Regions from separate parts of the Arthrobacter sp. UKPF54-2 genome, predicted to be linked through region 3. Evidence: riboswitches for the same ligand, from Rfam matches in the RefSeq annotation. Region 3 holds a riboswitch; each other region holds the start of a gene.
The links. A riboswitch is a leader RNA that binds a small molecule or an ion and turns the genes downstream of it on or off. The one in region 3 is predicted to bind S-adenosylmethionine.
Positions count from the first base shown of each region.

Region 1 (5,719 bases), 1.2 Mb from region 3:
CGTTGACCGCGGGCGGTACACCGCCGTCGTCGGCGAAGGCACCGTGGACGAACGCAAGATCATCGCGGCGCGGGCCCGGGAACTGCGCCGCAACCCCGTGGTGGCCGGCGACTTCGTCTCCCTGGTCGGCAACGTCAGCGGCGAACCCGACACCCTCGCGCGACTGGTCAAGATCCAGGACCGCCGGACGCTGCTGCGCCGCAGCGCCGACGACACCGACCCGATCGAACGCGCCGTCGTCGCCAACGCCGACCAGCTCGTCGTCGTCGTGGCCGCCGCCAACCCTGAACCGCGCACCGGGTTCATCGACCGCGCGCTCGTGGCCGCGTACGACGCCGGCATCGAGCCGCTGCTGCTCGTCACCAAGGCCGACGTCAAGGATCCCGCCGAGCTCCTCGCCAACTACCAGCACCTTGACTTCCCGGTGATCATCTCCAAGACCGCGGATTCGGCGGCCTCCGGCATCGACGCCCGGTCCGATGACGGGCTCTCCGCCCGGCTGGACAAGGCCGCTGTCTCCGAGCTCCGCGCCCACCTCGACGGCAAAGTCACCGTGATGCTCGGCCACTCCGGCGTCGGAAAATCCACCATGGTCAACGCCCTGACCGGGGCCGAACGCGCCACCGGCGGGGTCAACGCCGTCACCGGCCGCGGCCGCCACACCTCCTCCTCCGCGCTGGCGCTGAAAGTCAACGGCGCGCCCGCCGGCAGCTGGATCATCGACACCCCCGGAATCCGGTCGTTCGGCCTGGCCCACGTGGACCCGGACCGGATCCTGCGGTCCTTCCCCGACCTGGCGCCCGGCACCGAAGACTGCGACCGCGGCTGCAAACATGACTCCGCCGCCGTCAACTGCGGGGTGGACGCCTGGGTGCAGGGCGGCCACGCCGGCCCGTCCGGCCCGGCCCGGCTCGCGTCGCTGCGCCGGCTGCTCGGCACCGACCCCCGGCTTGAGGCGCAGGAAACCAAGGAACTCGGCAGCGTCTCCTAGCGGGCCTCCTGACAGGGCCTCCTCGGCGGGCGGCGACGTGGCCTCCCGGTCTCCGGCGGGTTTTGCCGGTAGCTTGGAACCATGAGCCAACCCGCTTCGAGCTACAACGATGACCTGCGCCTTGCCCATGTACTGGCAGATTCCGTAGATTCCCAGACCATGAGCCGCTTCAAGGCGCTCGACCTTCGGATCGAGACGAAGCCGGACCTGACCCCCGTCACCGACGCCGACAAGGCCGCCGAGGAATCCATCCGCGGCCAGCTGTCCCGTTCCCGCCCGCGCGATGCCGTCCTCGGCGAGGAATTCGGCAGCACCGGCCACGGCTCCCGCCGCTGGATCATCGATCCGATCGACGGCACCAAGAACTTCGTCCGCGGCGTCCCCGTCTGGGCCACCCTGATCGCCCTCGTCGACGAGGGCGAGCCCGTGGTCGGCGTCGTCAGCGCCCCCGCCCTGGGCAAGCGCTGGTGGGCGGCCAAGGGCGCCGGGGCCTACACGGGCCGTTCCCTGGCCGCGGCCACCCGGCTGAAAGTCTCCAACGTCTCCCAGCTCTCGGACGCGTCCCTGTCCTACTCTTCCCTGGGCGGCTGGAAGCAGCGTGGCAACCTGGACGAGTTCCTCGGCCTCACCGAGGAAGTCTGGCGCACGCGCGCCTACGGCGACTTCTGGTCCTACTGCCTGGTGGCCGAAGGCGCCGTCGACATCGCCTGCGAGCCGGAACTCAACCTCTACGACATGGCAGCGCTGGTGCCGATCGTCACCGAAGCCGGCGGCCGCTTCACCTCGCTGGAGGGCGAGGACGGCCCCTTCGGCGGCAACGCCCTGGCCACCAACTCGATCCTGCACTCGGAAGTCCTCAAGCGCCTCAACCCGGACCTCGACGACCTGCTCTAGGCGCTCCCGCTCCAGGCCGGCCGTAACACTGCGCTTCATATTCCGGCCTCCCTTTTCGGTGCGGAGGGCCATGTCCTAGGCTCGAAGCAGGTCACGAGTGCCAGCGCGAAACCCCGGTTTGCTGGCCGGCAACCCTCCATTCGCGGCGGGGTGCCCCGGGTGACGACCTGGCCGGTCCGGAGCGGACCCGGCAAGCGCGGATCCCCTGTGAGCGGGGTCCTTTCCGAGCGAGGTCCCATGACGACTGCCACCACCCCTGCCCGTCCCGCCGTTGCTGCCCGCCGGCCGCTGTCCGCGGTCTCCGGCGCCGAAATCCTTGCCCCGCTGATCCAGGGCGGCCACGTCCGCTACGCCAACCTGGACTACGGCGCCTCCGCCCCGGCGCTGTCCGTGGTCTCCGCCTACCTGAACGAGATCCTGCCCTACTACGCCAGCGTCCACCGCGGCGCCGGCTACGCCTCCCAGCTCAGCACCTCGGTCTACGAAAACGCCCGGAACATCGTCCGCGGCTTCGTCGGCGGCCGCCCGGACGACTCGGTGATCTTCACCCGGAACACCACCGACTCGCTGAACCTGCTCGCCGGCTGCCTACCCGTCGCCAGGGGCCGGCACACCGGCGAGGTGCTGTACCTCGACATCGAGCACCACGCCAACCTGCTGCCCTGGCAAAACGTCCCGCACCGCAGCGTCGTCGCCGCCCGCACCCTGGCCGGCACGCTGGCGCGGCTGCGGGAGGAACTCGCCCACGGCGGCGTGAGCCTGCTCGCCGTCACCGGCGCCTCCAACGTCACCGGCGAAATCCTGCCGATCCGTGAACTCACCGCACTAGCGCACGAATACGGCGCCCGGATCGCCGTCGACGCCGCCCAGCTGGCCCCGCACCGCCGCATCGACATCACCGCGGACGACGTCGACTACCTCGCCTTCTCCGGGCACAAGCTCTACGCCCCCTTCGGTGCCGGCGTGCTGGTCGGCCGCCCTGACTGGCTCGACGCCGGCACACCGCACCTCGCCGGGGGCGGCGCCGTGCGGGACGCCCGGCTCGACGCGGTCAGCTGGACCACCGGCCCGGCCCGCCACGAGGGCGGTTCCCCCAACGTCTTGGGCGCCGCCGCGCTGGCCCGCGCCACCGAAGTCATCGCCGCCCTCGACGAGCAGCAGTGGCATGCCCACGAGGACGCCATCCGGTCCTTCCTCGTCGAAGGACTTGAGCGGATCGACGGCGTGAGCGTCCACCACATCTTCGAGGACACGGCCCGCGGCGAGGGTCCGGGCACGATCGGCGTCGTGAACTTCTCGGTTGCGGGCTACGACGCCGGCCTGGTCGCCGCGTACCTGTCCGCCGAGCACGGCATCGGCCTGCGCGACGGCCGCTTCTGCGCGCACCCGCTGCTGAAGCGCCTCGGCCTGCCCGCCGGCTCGCTCCGCGCCAGCTTCGGCCTCGGCTCCCGGCTCGACGACGCGCAGCGGCTGCTCGCCGGACTCCAGAAACTGCGGCGCAGCGGCCTGGGCTGGGACTACGTTGTGGACGCCGGCCGCTGGGTCCCGGCCAACGACACCCGCAGCTACCCGCACTGGGCGCCCAACACGCCGGGCACCGCCGGCGCCGCCCCCTGCACCCTGGACTAGCGTCCGGTTCGTCATCGAGGGCCAGCCGGGAGGCCCGCCGCGGCCCCGTGCGGTAAATTCGGTAGGTACACACCACAGCTGCCGAAGGAGATCGTACGTGGCACGCGGGGGCCCCAAACTGCAGCACCACCGGCGGCAGGAGCTCGGCCAGAGCTTCCAGGACGGCGGCGAGCACTACGACCGGGTCCGGCCCGGCTACCCGGCGGATTCCGCCGACTGGCTGATCCCCGCCGGCGCCCGCGACGCGGCGGACCTGGGCGCAGGGACCGGCAAATTCACCGCGCTGCTGGTCGAACGGGGGCTCCAGACCGTGGCCGTGGATCCGTCCCCGGACATGCTCGAACAGCTGCGCCGGGCCTTGCCGGACGTCACCGCCGTCGAGGGGGCGGCAGAACACACGTCCCTGGCACCGGAGGCCTTTGACCTGGTCACGGTCGCCCAGGCCTGGCACTGGTGCGATCCACTGCTGGCCAGCACCGAGGCGGCGCGGATCCTGCGCCCGCACGGGGTGCTGGGCCTGATCTGGAACCAGCTCGACACCTCCGTGCCCTGGGTGCACCGGCTCTCCCGGATCATGCACGCCGGGGACGTCCACAAACCCGACTTCACGCCGCCCCTGGGGCCCGAATTCACCGGGCTGGAGAGCCACCTCACCCGCTGGGAGGATCCGGTGGGTACGCAGGACATCATGGAACTGGCCAAGTCCCGCAGCTACTACCTGCGGGCCGGCGGGGCCACCCGGGCCAAAGTGCTCGGCAACCTCGACTGGTACCTCCACGAACACCTCGGGCACACCGACGGCGAGGTCCTGCGGCTCCCGTATCTGACCCAAAGCTGGCGCGCCACCAAAGCCTGACGCCGCATTGCACCGCACGCCCACCCCCGCCTATGATTTCGGTGAGCCTAACTTTTAAGTGCAGGTACCAATAACTTCGTCGAGCAGAACTTCAAGGGAGCGCGCAGTGCTGGACGTCACCGGAGCCAACCCCCGCCCCGGGGCTCCGCCGCCTGCCCGCAAGGTCAGAGGCGGGCGCCGCGCTCTGCTCGGCCTGCTGGGCCCGGCCTTCGTGGCGGCCATCGCCTACGTCGATCCCGGCAACGTGGCCGCCAACCTCACCGCCGGCGCGCAGTACGGCTACCTCCTGGTCTGGGTCCTCGTCGCCGCCAACGTTATGGCCGTGCTGGTCCAGTACCAGTCCGCCAAACTCGGCATCGTCACGGGCAAAAGCCTGCCGGAAGTCCTGGGCGAACGGCTCCGGCCGCTCTGGCGCCGCGCCTTTTGGGTCCAGGCCGAAATCGTGGCGGCGGCCACCGATCTCGCCGAAGTGGTGGGCGGCGCGATCGCGCTGTACCTGCTCTTTGGCCTCCCGCTCCCCCTCGGCGCGGTGATTGTGGGCGGCATGTCGATGGCCCTGCTCGCCGTGCAAAGCCGCAACCAGCAGCGGCCTTTTGAATTCGTGATCATCTTCCTCCTCGGCATCATTACCGTGGGATTCCTGGCCGGCCTCGTCGTCAGCCCGCCCGACCCCGGCGGCGTGGTGGCCGGGCTGGTGCCCGGCTTCCAGGGTCCCGACACCGTGCTGCTGGCCGCCAGCATGCTCGGCGCCACCGTCATGCCGCACGCCATCTACGTGCACTCGGCGCTCTCCCGCGACCGGCACCGCCCCAACCCGCACCTCCATGTCCCACCCCACGCCGTCGCGCGGCTGGTCAAGGCCACCCGCTGGGACGTCGTCGCGGCGCTGGCCGTCGCCGGCATCGTCAACATCGGCATGCTGCTGCTGGCCGCGTCGACCCTCGGCGGCGAGGACGGGACGGACACGATCGAGGGCGCCCACGCCGCCATCACCGCCAACCTCGGCCCGGTGGTCGGTGTGGTCTTCGCCGTCGGCCTGCTCGCCTCCGGTTTGGCCTCCACCTCGGTGGGCTGCTACGCCGGCGGGTCCATCATGCAGGGTCTGCTCAAGATCCGGATTCCGCTGATGACCCGCCGCGTGCTCACCCTGATCCCGGCGGTTGTGCTGCTGAGTGTCAGCTTTGACCCCACCTGGGGCCTGGTGCTCAGCCAGGTGGTGCTCAGCTTCGGGATCCCGTTCGTCCTGGTCCCGCTCGTTGTCCTGACCAGCAGCAAAACCCTGATGGGACAATTCGCCGACGGGATGGCGCTGCGTGTGGCCGCCATCGTCAGCGTGGTCCTTGTGGTGG
Region 1 covers NZ_CP040174.1:2,373,341-2,379,059, reverse strand. The annotation lists gene E7Y32_RS10940 (ribosome small subunit-dependent GTPase A) at 1-991, shown strand, start outside; gene hisN (histidinol-phosphatase) at 1,073-1,885, shown strand; SAM riboswitch class IV at 1,975-2,088, shown strand; gene E7Y32_RS10930 (aminotransferase class V-fold PLP-dependent enzyme) at 2,123-3,514, shown strand; gene E7Y32_RS10925 (class I SAM-dependent methyltransferase) at 3,612-4,370, shown strand; gene E7Y32_RS10920 (Nramp family divalent metal transporter) at 4,477-5,719, shown strand, end outside.
Region 1: another riboswitch for S-adenosylmethionine. It lies ahead of E7Y32_RS10930 (aminotransferase class V-fold PLP-dependent enzyme); the one in region 3 lies ahead of E7Y32_RS00305 (bifunctional o-acetylhomoserine/o-acetylserine sulfhydrylase).

Region 2 (5,719 bases), 1.4 Mb from region 3:
GTCCCGGGTCCGCCGGAGCTAAACCTGCTTGAGTGCGTGCCCGAGGTCCAGGATCAGGTCCTCCACGTCTTCCAGGCCCACCGACAACCGCACCACGCCGTCGCTCAGCCCGATCGCCGCGCGGCCCTCCGGGCCCATGGCACGGTGCGTCGTGGTGGCCGGATGGGTGATCAGCGACTTGGAGTCGCCCAGGTTGTTGGAGATGTCGATGATCCTCAGCGCGTCCAGCAGCGCGAAGGCGGCCTCTTTCGCCGAACGCCCCGGGGAGGGGGACAGCTCGAAGGTCAGCACGGTGCCGCCGGCCTTCATCTGCCGGGCGGCGAGTTCGTGCTGCGGGTGGGAGGGCAGCAGCGGGTACTTGACCCAGCTGACCGCGGGCTGCTCCTCAAGCCAGCCGGCCAGCCGCAGCGCGGAGGCGGAGGAGTGGTTCACCCGAAGGCCCATGGTCTCCAGGCCCTTGGTGAGTACCCAGGCGTTGAAGGCGGAGAGTGCCGGTCCGGTGTGGCGCATCAGCTGCTTGACCGGGCCCTCGATGAACTCTTTGGTGCCCAGGATCGCGCCGCCGAGCACCCGGCCCTGGCCGTCGATGTGTTTGGTGCCGGAGTAGACGATCACGTCCGCGCCGAGGTCGCCGCAGCGCTGCAGCAGCGGGGTGGCAAAAACATTGTCGACGACGACCGTCGCGCCGGCGGCGTGGGCCAGCCCGCTCACCGCGGCGATGTCCACGATTTCCTGCATCGGGTTCGAGGGGGATTCGAAGAAGACCGCCGTCGTCGGCTCCGAGAGCGCGGCGCGCCACTGCTCCAGGTCCGGGCCGTCGACAAAGACGGTCTCCACACCCCAGCGGGGAAGGATCTCGTTGAGGATCACAAAACAGGAGCCGAACAGCGAGCGGGCCGCGACCACCCGGTCGCCGGCGGCCAGCAGCGCCCCGAGCGCGGTGAACACCGCGGACATGCCCGAGGCGGTCGCGAAGCATGCCTCGGTGCCCTCGAGCAGCCGGAGCCGCTCCTGGAACGTGGCCACCGAGGGGTTGCCGTAGCGGGAGTAGACAAAGCGCTCGTCCTCGCCGGTGAAGGCACGCTCCGCCGCTGCCGCGGATTCGTAGACGAAGCCGGAGTTCAGGAAGATCGGCTCGGTGGTCTCCTGGAAACCGGTGCGGTCCAGCCCGCCGCGGACGGCCTGGGTATCCGGGCTCCAGCCCTGGGCGTCGGGATTGAAGCCCACTTAGTGCTTTCCGGGGTTGGTGGGGAGGCCGCGGTTCTTCCAGCCATTCACGGTGCGGGCGCCGGAGGCGTCCGGTTCGCCCTCGAAGCCCTCCAGGACGTTGTAGGCGGTGAAGCCGGCGGCCGTGGCGGCGGTGGCTGCCGCCACGGAACGCGCGCCGGAGCGGCACAGGAAGATGAGGTCGGCGCCGTCGTGGTCCGGTAGTTGCGCCCGCAGCTGGTCCAGGAACTGCCGGTTGGGGTACCCACCGGCCAACGTCCACTGGATGAACAGCGGCTCCCGGCGTCCGCCCGCGGTGTCGGGGACGCCAATGTGCGCCCACTCGCCCTCGGTCCGGACGTCCACCAGGACAGCGCCGGCCGCAAGCCGTTCCCAGGCCTCCTGCGGGGTCAAGTCTCCGGCGTAGCTCACGCGTGGCCTTCGCCCTCGAACTCGACGGCGTCGAGTTCGTCCACGGCGTTCGCGACGGCCGCGTCGGCGCTGGCGATCGCGGCGGGCAGCACCACGGCCTGCGCCACAATGACGGTGCTGCCGTTGAAGGTGGCGGAGGGGCTGCCATGCAGGACGTAGCCTTCGGCCAGCGCGGCGGACACGCGCTCGCAAAAGGCGCGGTCGTCGGGGCCCGTGAACAGGCGGTAAGCCAGCTTCTCCTCGGCGCCGGCGGGGGACGATGCGGTTGCTGTATCAGGCACAGCGGGGGCGGACGCGTCAGGCACGACGGATCTCCTTCTTTCACGCTTGCAGCTCGAATTTCGATATGCCGAGTATTCACCTGAGGCACCCCGCCGCGAAAGGGAGGGTTGCCGACCGGCCAGTCAGGGCTTGGCGCCGGGTCTCATTACTCACCAAAAACGTAACACCCGCGACGCCGGCCCGCAGAGCCGCCGTCGTCATGTTAAGTAACCGGACCCGCGCCGGCGCCTGGACCTTACTCGATCGTGGCGTACAGCGCGTTCAGCTCGGCCGTCAGCTGCCGGCGCAGTTCGGGTGTTCCGATTTCCTTGCCGTCGATGTGGTTTACCGGCGCAAGGAGCCGGATGCTGGAGATGAGCCACACGGCGTCGGCGTCGTAGAGGTCGGCGGGTACCAGCGGGCCGTAGCCCAGTTCCCAGCCGGCGGCCTTGGCCGCGGTGAACAGGGCGCCCTGCGAGGTGCCGGGAAGGATGCCGCTGTCCAGCTGCGGGGTGATCAGCCGGCGCACGGTGCGGACCCCGCCCGCGCCGTCGTCGGAAGTCTCCAGGTGCGCCAGCAGGACGGTCGACGTCGGGCCCTCCAGCACCCTGCCGTCGGCGGAGGTGAAGATGACGTCGTCCGCGCCCTGGTGGTGGGCGTAGCGGAGCGCCGCCATGTTCACGGCGTAGGACAGGGTCTTGGCGCCCAGCAGCAGCCACGGCGCGCGTTCGCCGACCTCGCTGTCATAGCCGCGGTCGAGCAGGAGGACGTCGATGCCGCTCTCGCGCTGCTGGCGCCCGGCGGCCGGGGGCGGGGAGGCCTGGACCCAGCAGGTGGGGGTGGCGGCGCCTTCGACGCCGCGGGTGGCGAGGAGTTTCACCACCAGTTCGTCTGTCCCGTCGGCGTCGCCGCCGGACCGGCTGCGGAACTCGCTGATCGCGGTCCCGATCGCGCGGCGCCAGGCGTCCTCGGCCGGGATTTCCAGCTCCAGTGCCCGGGCGGAGCCGGCCAGCCGGCTCAGGTGGGCCTGCAGCTTCCGCGGCGTACCGCCCACCGCCAGCAGCGACTCGAAGACGCCGTCGCCGCGGGTGGCCCCTTGGTCCGTGGCCATCAGTTGCGGCCGGGACGAGTCGGCGATCCGGCCGTTCTCGTGCGCGGGATCGAGGAACACCAGCACCGTGGCGGGGGCGGGAACAGAGGCGGAGGCAGTCATGCCTTCAGCTTAGTGCGGCCCGCGGCGGGATAAGCTGTGCGGGTTGCCCGTTCCGGAACTGTTCCGCGGGTCTGGAGCTTGAGGGGTACGCCTGTGCTGTGGCCGTTTCCGCTGACCGGGATATTGCCGTCCTGGGTGATTCTGATCCTGACGGTGATTGATCTCGTCATCCGTGTGCTGGCGTTGGGCATCATTCCCGGCAACCGCCGGCCCACCACCGCGATGGCCTGGCTGCTGGGCATCTTCTTTGTGCCGGCCCTTGGCCTGGTGCTGTTCCTGCTGTTCGGCAACTTCCGGCTCTCCCGCCGCCGCCGCGCGCAGCAGGAGGCGGTGAACACGCGGGTGCGGGCCGGGACCTCGGCCTTGGCCGCCGCTGAAAGCAACTATGACGGGCCCGAGTGGGTGGCGTCCGCCGCGGAACTGAACAAGACCCTCGGCTCGCTGCCGATGGTGGACGGCAACAGCGTGGAGCTGCTGCCCGGCTACCCGGATTCCATCAAGGCAATGGCCGCGGCGGTCCGGGAGGCCAAATCGTTCGTCAACGCCGAGTTCTACATCATGAGCTCGGACCACGTCACCGACGATCTGCTGACGGCCCTGGAGGACGCCGCCGAGCGCGGCGTCGAGGTCCGGATCCTGTTCGACCACCTTGGCACGTTGCGCATCAAGGGGTACCGCAAGCTGATTGCACGGCTCGAGGCGAGCAAAATCCGCTGGCGGCCCATGCTGCCGCTGCGGCCGGTGCACGGCCAGTGGCGCCGGCCCGATCTGCGCAACCACCGCAAAATCATGGTGATCGACGGCGAGGTGGCCTTCACCGGATCGCAGAACCTGATCGAACCGTCCTACAACAACCCGAAGCACCGCAAGGTGGGCCGCGAGTGGGTCGAGCTGATGACCTGCATGCGCGGCCAGATCGTCACCACCCTCAACGTGGTGTTCGCCACCGACTGGCTCAGTGAGACGGATGAGTCGCTGGAACACCAGCTGGCCCACCAGCCCGAATCCGCCCCGGGCCATGTCACCGCCCAGGTGGTGCCCAGCGGCCCGGGGTTCATCACCGAGAACAACCTGCGGCTGTTCAACACGCTGATCTACTCGGCGCAGCACAAGCTCTCGATCTGCAGCCCGTACTTTGTCCCGGACGACTCGCTGCTCTACGCGGTGACGACGGCAGCCCAGCGCGGGGTCGACGTCGAACTGTTCGTTTCGGAGAAGGGTGACCAGTTCCTGGTCCACCACGCCCAGCAGTCCTACTATGAGGCGCTGCTGGAGGCCGGGGTGCGGATCTACCTCTACAAGGCGCCTTTTGTGCTGCACGCCAAGCACTTCACGGTGGACGACGAGGTGGCCGTGCTGGGCTCGAGCAACATGGACATGCGCTCGTTCTCGCTCAACCTTGAGGTCTCCGTGATGCTGCTCGGCGAGGACATCGTGCAGCGGATCCGCGCCGTGGAGGACACCTACCGGGGCATTTCGCGCGAGCTCAAGCTCGAGGAATGGGTCAAGCGGCCAATGGGCGTCAAGTACGTGGACAATGTCGCCCGGCTCACGGCCACCCTGCAGTAACCCGCCGCGGCCCCGGTGCGGCCTCAGGCTTAGGCATGCACCTAGCCCGGGGGGAACTCAGCGCCGAGCGCCGAAAGAACCCCGAAGGCCTTGGTCCTGATCTCCTCGTACTCTTCCTGCGGGGAGGAATCTGCGGTGATCGCACCGCCGACGCCGAGGCTCACGGTGTCGCGGTCCGGGCCGGAGGCGACCACCAGGGTGCGGATGGCCACCGCGAGGTCGGTGGCGCCGCTGAGCGAGAAGTAGCCGATCGCGCCGGAGTAGACGCCGCGCGGCGCGGCCTCGAGCCGGTCCAGGATGGCCATGGTGCTGACCTTGGGCGCCCCGGTCATGGAGCCGGCCGGGAAGCAGGCCGCGACGGCCTCGGCCCGCGGCATCCCGGGCCGGAGCCGTGCGTCGATGGTGCTGACCATCTGGTGGACCGTGGCGTAGCTTTCGATCGCGCACAGCCGGGTGACTGACACCGAGCCGGGCACAGCGAAATGGCTGAGGTCGTTGCGCAGCAGGTCGACGATCATGATGTTCTCTGCCCGGTCTTTGGGCGAGGATTCGAGGTCGTGGCGCAGTCTCTCGTCGAGGGCGGCGTCGGAGTCCCGGCCGCGGGTGCCCTTGATCGGCTCGGCCCGCATCGCGCCGTCGGCGCAGATGCGCAGGAAGCGCTCCGGCGAGGTGCTGGCCACGGTGAGGTCCGCCAGCCGCAGGAAGCTCGCGAAGGGCGCCGGGTTGCGGCGCCGCAGCGCCAGGTAGGTCTGCCACGGGTCGATCTCCCCGGCAGCCACGGTGGCGGTCAGAGCAGTGGTGAGGCAGACCTCGTAGCTGTTGCCCTCGGTGATCTCGTGCTGCGCCGCGGCGATCTTGGCCTTGTACGCGGCCTCGGAGTCCCGTGCGCCGAAGTCCAGGGCGGTCCCGGCCGAAGGTCCGACGCCGCTGCTCCCGCCGGCAGCGGACCCGAGGACCTGCTCCGCCGCCGCGACGGCGGCGCGGGCCGTGGCCAGCCACTCGCCTGCATCCGGGGTGTCGAGGGCGAGCAGCCACGCG
Region 2 covers NZ_CP040174.1:1,445,260-1,450,978, forward strand. The annotation lists gene E7Y32_RS06530 (glutamate--cysteine ligase) at 1-22, shown strand, start outside; gene E7Y32_RS06535 (O-succinylhomoserine sulfhydrylase) at 19-1,227, opposite strand; gene E7Y32_RS06540 (rhodanese-like domain-containing protein) at 1,228-1,638, opposite strand; gene E7Y32_RS06545 (DUF1737 domain-containing protein) at 1,635-1,919, opposite strand; SAM riboswitch class IV at 1,957-2,070, opposite strand; gene E7Y32_RS06550 (aminodeoxychorismate lyase) at 2,156-3,112, opposite strand; gene cls (cardiolipin synthase) at 3,206-4,681, shown strand; gene pabB (aminodeoxychorismate synthase component I) at 4,723-5,719, opposite strand, start outside.
Region 2: another riboswitch for S-adenosylmethionine. It lies ahead of E7Y32_RS06545 (DUF1737 domain-containing protein); the one in region 3 lies ahead of E7Y32_RS00305 (bifunctional o-acetylhomoserine/o-acetylserine sulfhydrylase).

Region 3 (5,719 bases):
GATCACCAGCGAGCGCACATCGCCGATATTCGCCACGTGGGAATGCAGTTCGAGGGCGTCGACGAAGCGTTTGCCGGCCTCCGCTCCCCCGGCGAGGTTGAAAGCGACGACGGCGCCGGTCCCCTTGGGCCCGTACTTGCGGCCGCGCTCGTACCAGGGGCTGGACGGCAGCCCCGCGTAGGCGACGGATTCGACGTCGTCCCTGGCTTCCAGCCATTCGGCCACCCGGGAGGCGTTGGCGACGTGCCGTTCCACCCGCAGGCTCAGGGTCTCGAGGCCCTGGGCGATGAGGAAGGCATTGAACGGGGACACGGCCGAGCCGAGGTCGCGCAGCAGCTGGACCCTTGCCTTGAGGATGTAGGACAGGTTCGCCCCGAGCGCCCCGTCCGCCCCGAGGTCCGGGGCGTAGACCAGGCCGTTGTAGGTGGGGTCCGGGGTGTTGAAGCCGGGGAAACGTTCCGGGTCCTTGCCGAAGTCGAAGTTGCCGGAGTCCACAATCACGCCGGCGATCGCAGTTCCGTGGCCGCCGAGGTACTTGGTGGCCGAGTGGACCACAATGTCGGCGCCCCACTCGATCGGCCGGATGAGGTACGGGGTGGAGAGGGTGTTGTCCACGATCAGCGGCACCCCGGCCTGATGGGCCACCTGCGCGATGCCCTCGATGTCCAGCACGTCCTGGCGGGGGTTGGAGACCACCTCGCCGAAGAACAGTTTGGTGTTCGGCTGCACGGCATCGCGCCACTGCGCCAGGTTGTCCGGGTCCTCCACGAACGTCACGGAGATGCCGAACTTCTTCAGCGTGTGGGCCAGCAGGTTGTAGGTGCCGCCGTACAGGCTGGGGCTGGCCACGACGTGGTCCCCGGCCTCGGCGATGTTGAGGATCGCGAAGGTCTCCGCAGCCTGGCCGGAGCTGAGCAGGAGCGCGCCGAGGCCGCCTTCGAGGCTCGCGACCCGCTGCTCCACAGCGTCCTGGGTGGGATTGCCGATCCGGGTGTAGATGGGGGCGAGTTCGGCGAGCGCGAACCGGTTGGCGGCGCTTTCGGCGCTGGGGAAGACGAACGACGTCGTCTGGTAGATCGGCAGCGACCGGGCGCCGGTGGCGGCGTCCGGCTCCTGGCCGGCGTGGATCTGACGGGTTTCAAAGGACCAGGCGTTTGACATTGAAGTGCTCCTGCGGGACTGGGCACGCACCGACCTGCCCCCGGAGGGCCGGACCGGCGCTGGCGCCGCGCTTGCCGTCCGGCGGGCGCCGGAGGGCCAGGTCTTCACCCGGGGCACCCCACCGCGTTAGGAGGGTTGCCGGCCAGCAAGCCGGGGCTCGATGCTGGCGCTCATGACCTGGCTTCAGTCTAGGAACCCGCCCCGGCCGCTGGATAGCTTTGTGACGAATATGAAAGCGGGCGGCCGGGGGCACCGAGTGTCCGCGGACCTCCCGCCGACGCCGCGGAACCGCCGGCATTCCGGGCGGATCGGGCGCCCACCCAGCGCACGAAAATGACATCCTACGATGGTTAGGCGACCCTAAGCTGAGAGCTCCATCACAAAGTGCCAAGATGAGGGCATGCGCATGGATCACGTCTCTTACGCCTGTGAACAAGATGGCCTCGCGGCCACCACCGAACGTATTGCGTCCGCCCTCGGCGTCGAAGCCGTCAAGGGCGGGGTACACCCCCGATTCGGGACCCGCAACATGATTATCCCGCTCGCCGGGCACAAGTACCTGGAGGTTGTGGAGGTCCTGGACCACCCCGCCTCGGACAAGGCGCCGTTTGGCCAGGCCGTGCGTGCCCGCTCGGCAGCCGGCGGCGGCTGGATGGGCTGGTGCGTCGAGGTGGACGACCTCGCCCCCTTCGAGGAACGCCTGGGCCGCTCCGCCGTCAACGGCAACCGCAAGTTTCCGGACGGCCGCGAACTCATCTGGAAGCAGATCGGCATCCTGGGCCTGATCGCCGACCCGCAGGTACCCTACATGCTCAAGTGGGAGGGCGATCCGGAACTGCACCCGTCCAACGCCTACGCGAGCAACGTCAAGATGTCCGCGCTCACCATCGCCGGCTCGGCCGAACGCGTCACCGAGTGGCTGGGCGAACCGGTGGAGAAGCCGCTGGAGGACGTGGACGTGAACTGGCTGGCTCCGCACGGAACGCCGGGGATCCTGTCCGTCACCTTTGAAACCGATTCCGGAGCCGTCACGATCTGACGTTTCCTGCCAACACTTCGGCCGCCAGCAGCGGGTGCCAATGATGCCACCCACCGCTGGCGGCCGAATTCTCTTAAGCCCCTGGGCGCCGTGGACGCCCCTCATGCGACCCCGGGGCGCGGCCGGGTTTTTGGCGGGCCGCTCGTCCTCAGGCCTTGAGCAGGTCCGGGTGGTGGGCCTCGACGACGTTGGGGTGGGCGCGGAGCCGGTAGCGCAGGGCGTTGTCCCCGTAGGTCTCCAGGATCGGGCTGTTCGTCGGGTCCACCGAGAGACCGCGGGCCTTGGCCTGGAACTCCGGGCTGACAGCGAGCCGGGGCATGGTCGCATCGAGGGCCGGGTTGTAGAAGAACGGCAGGGAGATCCGGTCGGTGCCGCGCAGCGGGGAGATCACCCGGTGCAGGGTCGCCTTGAGGTAGCCGTTGGTGGCCAGTTCGAGCATCTCGCCGATGTTGACCACAAACGTTCCGGGCACCTGGGGCGCGTCGATCCACTGGCCCTGGTATTCGACCTGGAGTCCGCCCTTGCCGGGCTCGACCAGGAGCAGGGTCAACACTCCGCCGTCGCGGTGGGATCCGACGCCCTGCTTGGGTTCGGGATCGGATTCGCCCGGGTAGCGCACGATCTTGAGCATCGGGAACGCCTGGGCGGCAAACGCGGCGTCGAAGGTGTCCTCGGGCGCCCCAAGGGAGAGGGCGAGCGCCCGCAGCAGGTCCAGGGAAATGGCGCTGAGCCGCTCGGTCCATTCGGTGACGATCCCGCGCATCTCGGGCAGGTTCTCCGGCCAGAGGTTCGGCCCCTCCAGCCTCCAGTAGTCGGCGACGCCGGGTCGGGGCTCGACGGCGTCGCGTTCGACGCCGATGTCGATCTGCTCGCGCCAGTCGATGGCGCCGTCGGTGATTTCGCCGCCGACGCGGGTGTAGCCGCGGAACTGGGGGCTGTGCACGTTCTCGATCGCCAGCTTCTGGTCCTCTGGCAGGTCGAAGAAGCGGCGGGAGATATCGAGCATTGCGTCGGTGAGTTCCTGCGGGATGCCGTGGCCGGCCAGGTAGATGAATCCGACGTCGTGCATGGCGTCGCGCAAGTCATCCCGGAACCGGGCGGCCTCGTCCGGGCTTGCGCTCAAGCGGGAGAAATCCAACACGGGGAGTGATTCGAGCGTCAACGTCTCATAGTCCTTTGCAGCGGGTTTGGCAAGCCGGAGCCTGTAACAACTCCAATGTTACGGACCGGGCCGCTGCGGAGAGAGTCTCGTGTCGAAATAAGTCATTCTGCTTGCGGCCCCCTGGAGGTCTCCGGCGGTGCCCGCGCGCTAGCCCAGGCCGATTGCCTCGCCGAACAGGCTGAAGCCGACGAAGGCCACGATGTCCAGCAGCGCATGCGCGATCACCAGGGGCATCACCCGGCGCGTCTTTGTATAGATGAGCGCGAAGATGACGCCCATGACGGCGTTGCCGATGAAGGGCCCGAAGCCCTGGTACAGGTGGTAGCTGCCGCGGAGCATGGAACTGGCGAAGATCGCCAGCGGCATGCCCCAGCCGAACTTGCCCAGCCGGTCCAGCAGGTAGCCCACCACAATCACTTCCTCCACGATCCCGTGCCGGATCGCGGACAGGATGAGGACCGGCACCGTCCACCAGTAGGAGTCCAGCGCGCTGGGGATGATCGCCGTCGTGATCCCCAGCGCGCGGCCGGCCGCGTAGAGGCCCAGCGAGGGGATCCCGATCAGCGCGGCCAGGCCCAGGCCCTGGAGCAGGTCCTTGCCGGGCCGGGCGAAGTTGAAGCCGAGTTTCCGGAACGCCGAGGCACCGGTGCCGCCTCTGAAAGTGCCCCCGGCCGGGTCGGCGGGCCGGTGTTCGGTGAGGAAGTAGATCACCAGCACCACGGGGACCAGGGCGAACAGGATGTCCAGCAGCTGGTAGGTGAGGTCGAAGTATTCGCGGCTGCTCTGCGAGCGGTTCAGCGTCGAGGTCCCCTGCGCCAGCGGCGCCCTGGTCATTTTGTCCAGCAGCTGCACCACCGAGTACACCGCCGACTGCCCGAGGGAAAGCCCCAGGACGATCCAGACTTCAAGCCGCAGCCGACGGCGGGAGGGAACCAACATGCCTATATCTTGCCTGCCGTTCCCGGATGTTGACTGCACGTGCCTATGCTTGGGCTGTGAGCGCGCCCGGGAGAATCTTCATGATCCGGCATGGCCAGTCCGCCGCCAATGCCGACACCTCCATCTACAACCGGGTGCCCGACTACCGCATCCCGCTGACCCCGCTCGGCGTCGAGCAGGCCACGGCCGCCGGCGAGCAGCTCCGGCGCCAGCTGGACGGCCAGCAGGTGTGCGTCTACGTCTCCCCCTACCTGCGCGCCTACCAGACCCTGGAGGCCCTGAAGCTGGGCCCGCTCACCGAGCGCGTGATCGAGGAGCCCCGGCTGCGTGAGCAGGACTGGGCAAACTTCCAGATCGCCGGCGACATCGAGGACCAGAAGGAGCTCCGCAACGCCTACGGGCACTTCTTCTATCGTTTCCGCGAGGGCGAGTCCGGCTCCGACGTCTACGACCGGATCTCCTCCTTTATGGAGACCCTGTACCGGCACTGGTCCAAGCCCAGCTACGCGCCCAACGCTTTGTTCGTGACCCACGGCCTGACCATGCGGCTGTTCTGCATGCGCTGGTTCCACTGGTCGGTGGAGTACTTCGAGTCGCTGAACAACCCGGACAACGCCGAGATCCGCACCCTGCTGCGCTCCGCGGAGGGCAAGTACGAACTGGACAAGCCGTTCAGCCAGTGGGAGGAGCGCCGGGTGGACGAGACCGTGCTCGACGCGCCGCCGATGTTCTTCTAGCCGGAGTTTCCTAGACCAAAGCCCTCCAGCCGACGGCGTCCTAGCCCGCCGGGGGCTCCTTGAGGGCGATCACCTGGTGGAACTTTCCGCTTGGCCCGCTCTCTTCCGGTGCCTCCTCCGCACGGACCAGCTCCACGTTCGCCAGGCCCTGGCCGGCCAGGAAACCGGCCAGCTTCGCCGCCACGTCCTGCCATACCGCGCCCGCCGAGGCGCCGGGCTCCGGCTGGAGCCGCACCCGCAGGGTCGCGGGCCCGGTCTGGACCAGCTGGCAGCGGTGCACTCCCGGCGCGTCGTCCACCGGGGCGGTGATGGCCAGTGGCAGCACACTCACCGTGGCGCCGCGTCCGTCCTCCAGGTGCAGGACGTCGTCGTGCCGGCCGGCCACCCGGATGGCGGGCAGCGGGTTGCCGCACTCGCAGGGTCCGCCCCGGGCAACCACGGAGTCGCCGAGGTCGTAGCGGATCAGCGGCTGGACCCGGTTGGCGAGGTTGGTGAGCAGCACCGTGTGGGACGGCTGCCCGGCGGGGGTGGGCCGGTAGTCCGCCTCGACCGGCTCGAGGATGACCCAGTCGCTGTTGACGTGCAGCCAGCCGCGGGGGCAGTCCAGGGCGATCGGGGTGAACTCGGAGGCGGCGTAGACGTTGTGCACGGCCCCGCCCAGCGCCGCGGCCAGGCGCTGCC
Region 3 covers NZ_CP040174.1:62,649-68,367, forward strand. The annotation lists gene E7Y32_RS00305 (bifunctional o-acetylhomoserine/o-acetylserine sulfhydrylase) at 1-1,161, opposite strand, end outside; SAM riboswitch class IV at 1,224-1,339, opposite strand; gene E7Y32_RS00310 (VOC family protein) at 1,562-2,200, shown strand; gene E7Y32_RS00315 (isopenicillin N synthase family dioxygenase) at 2,349-3,323, opposite strand; gene E7Y32_RS00320 (CPBP family intramembrane glutamic endopeptidase) at 3,510-4,301, opposite strand; gene E7Y32_RS00325 (histidine phosphatase family protein) at 4,382-5,038, shown strand; gene E7Y32_RS00330 (phenylacetate--CoA ligase family protein) at 5,079-5,719, opposite strand, start outside.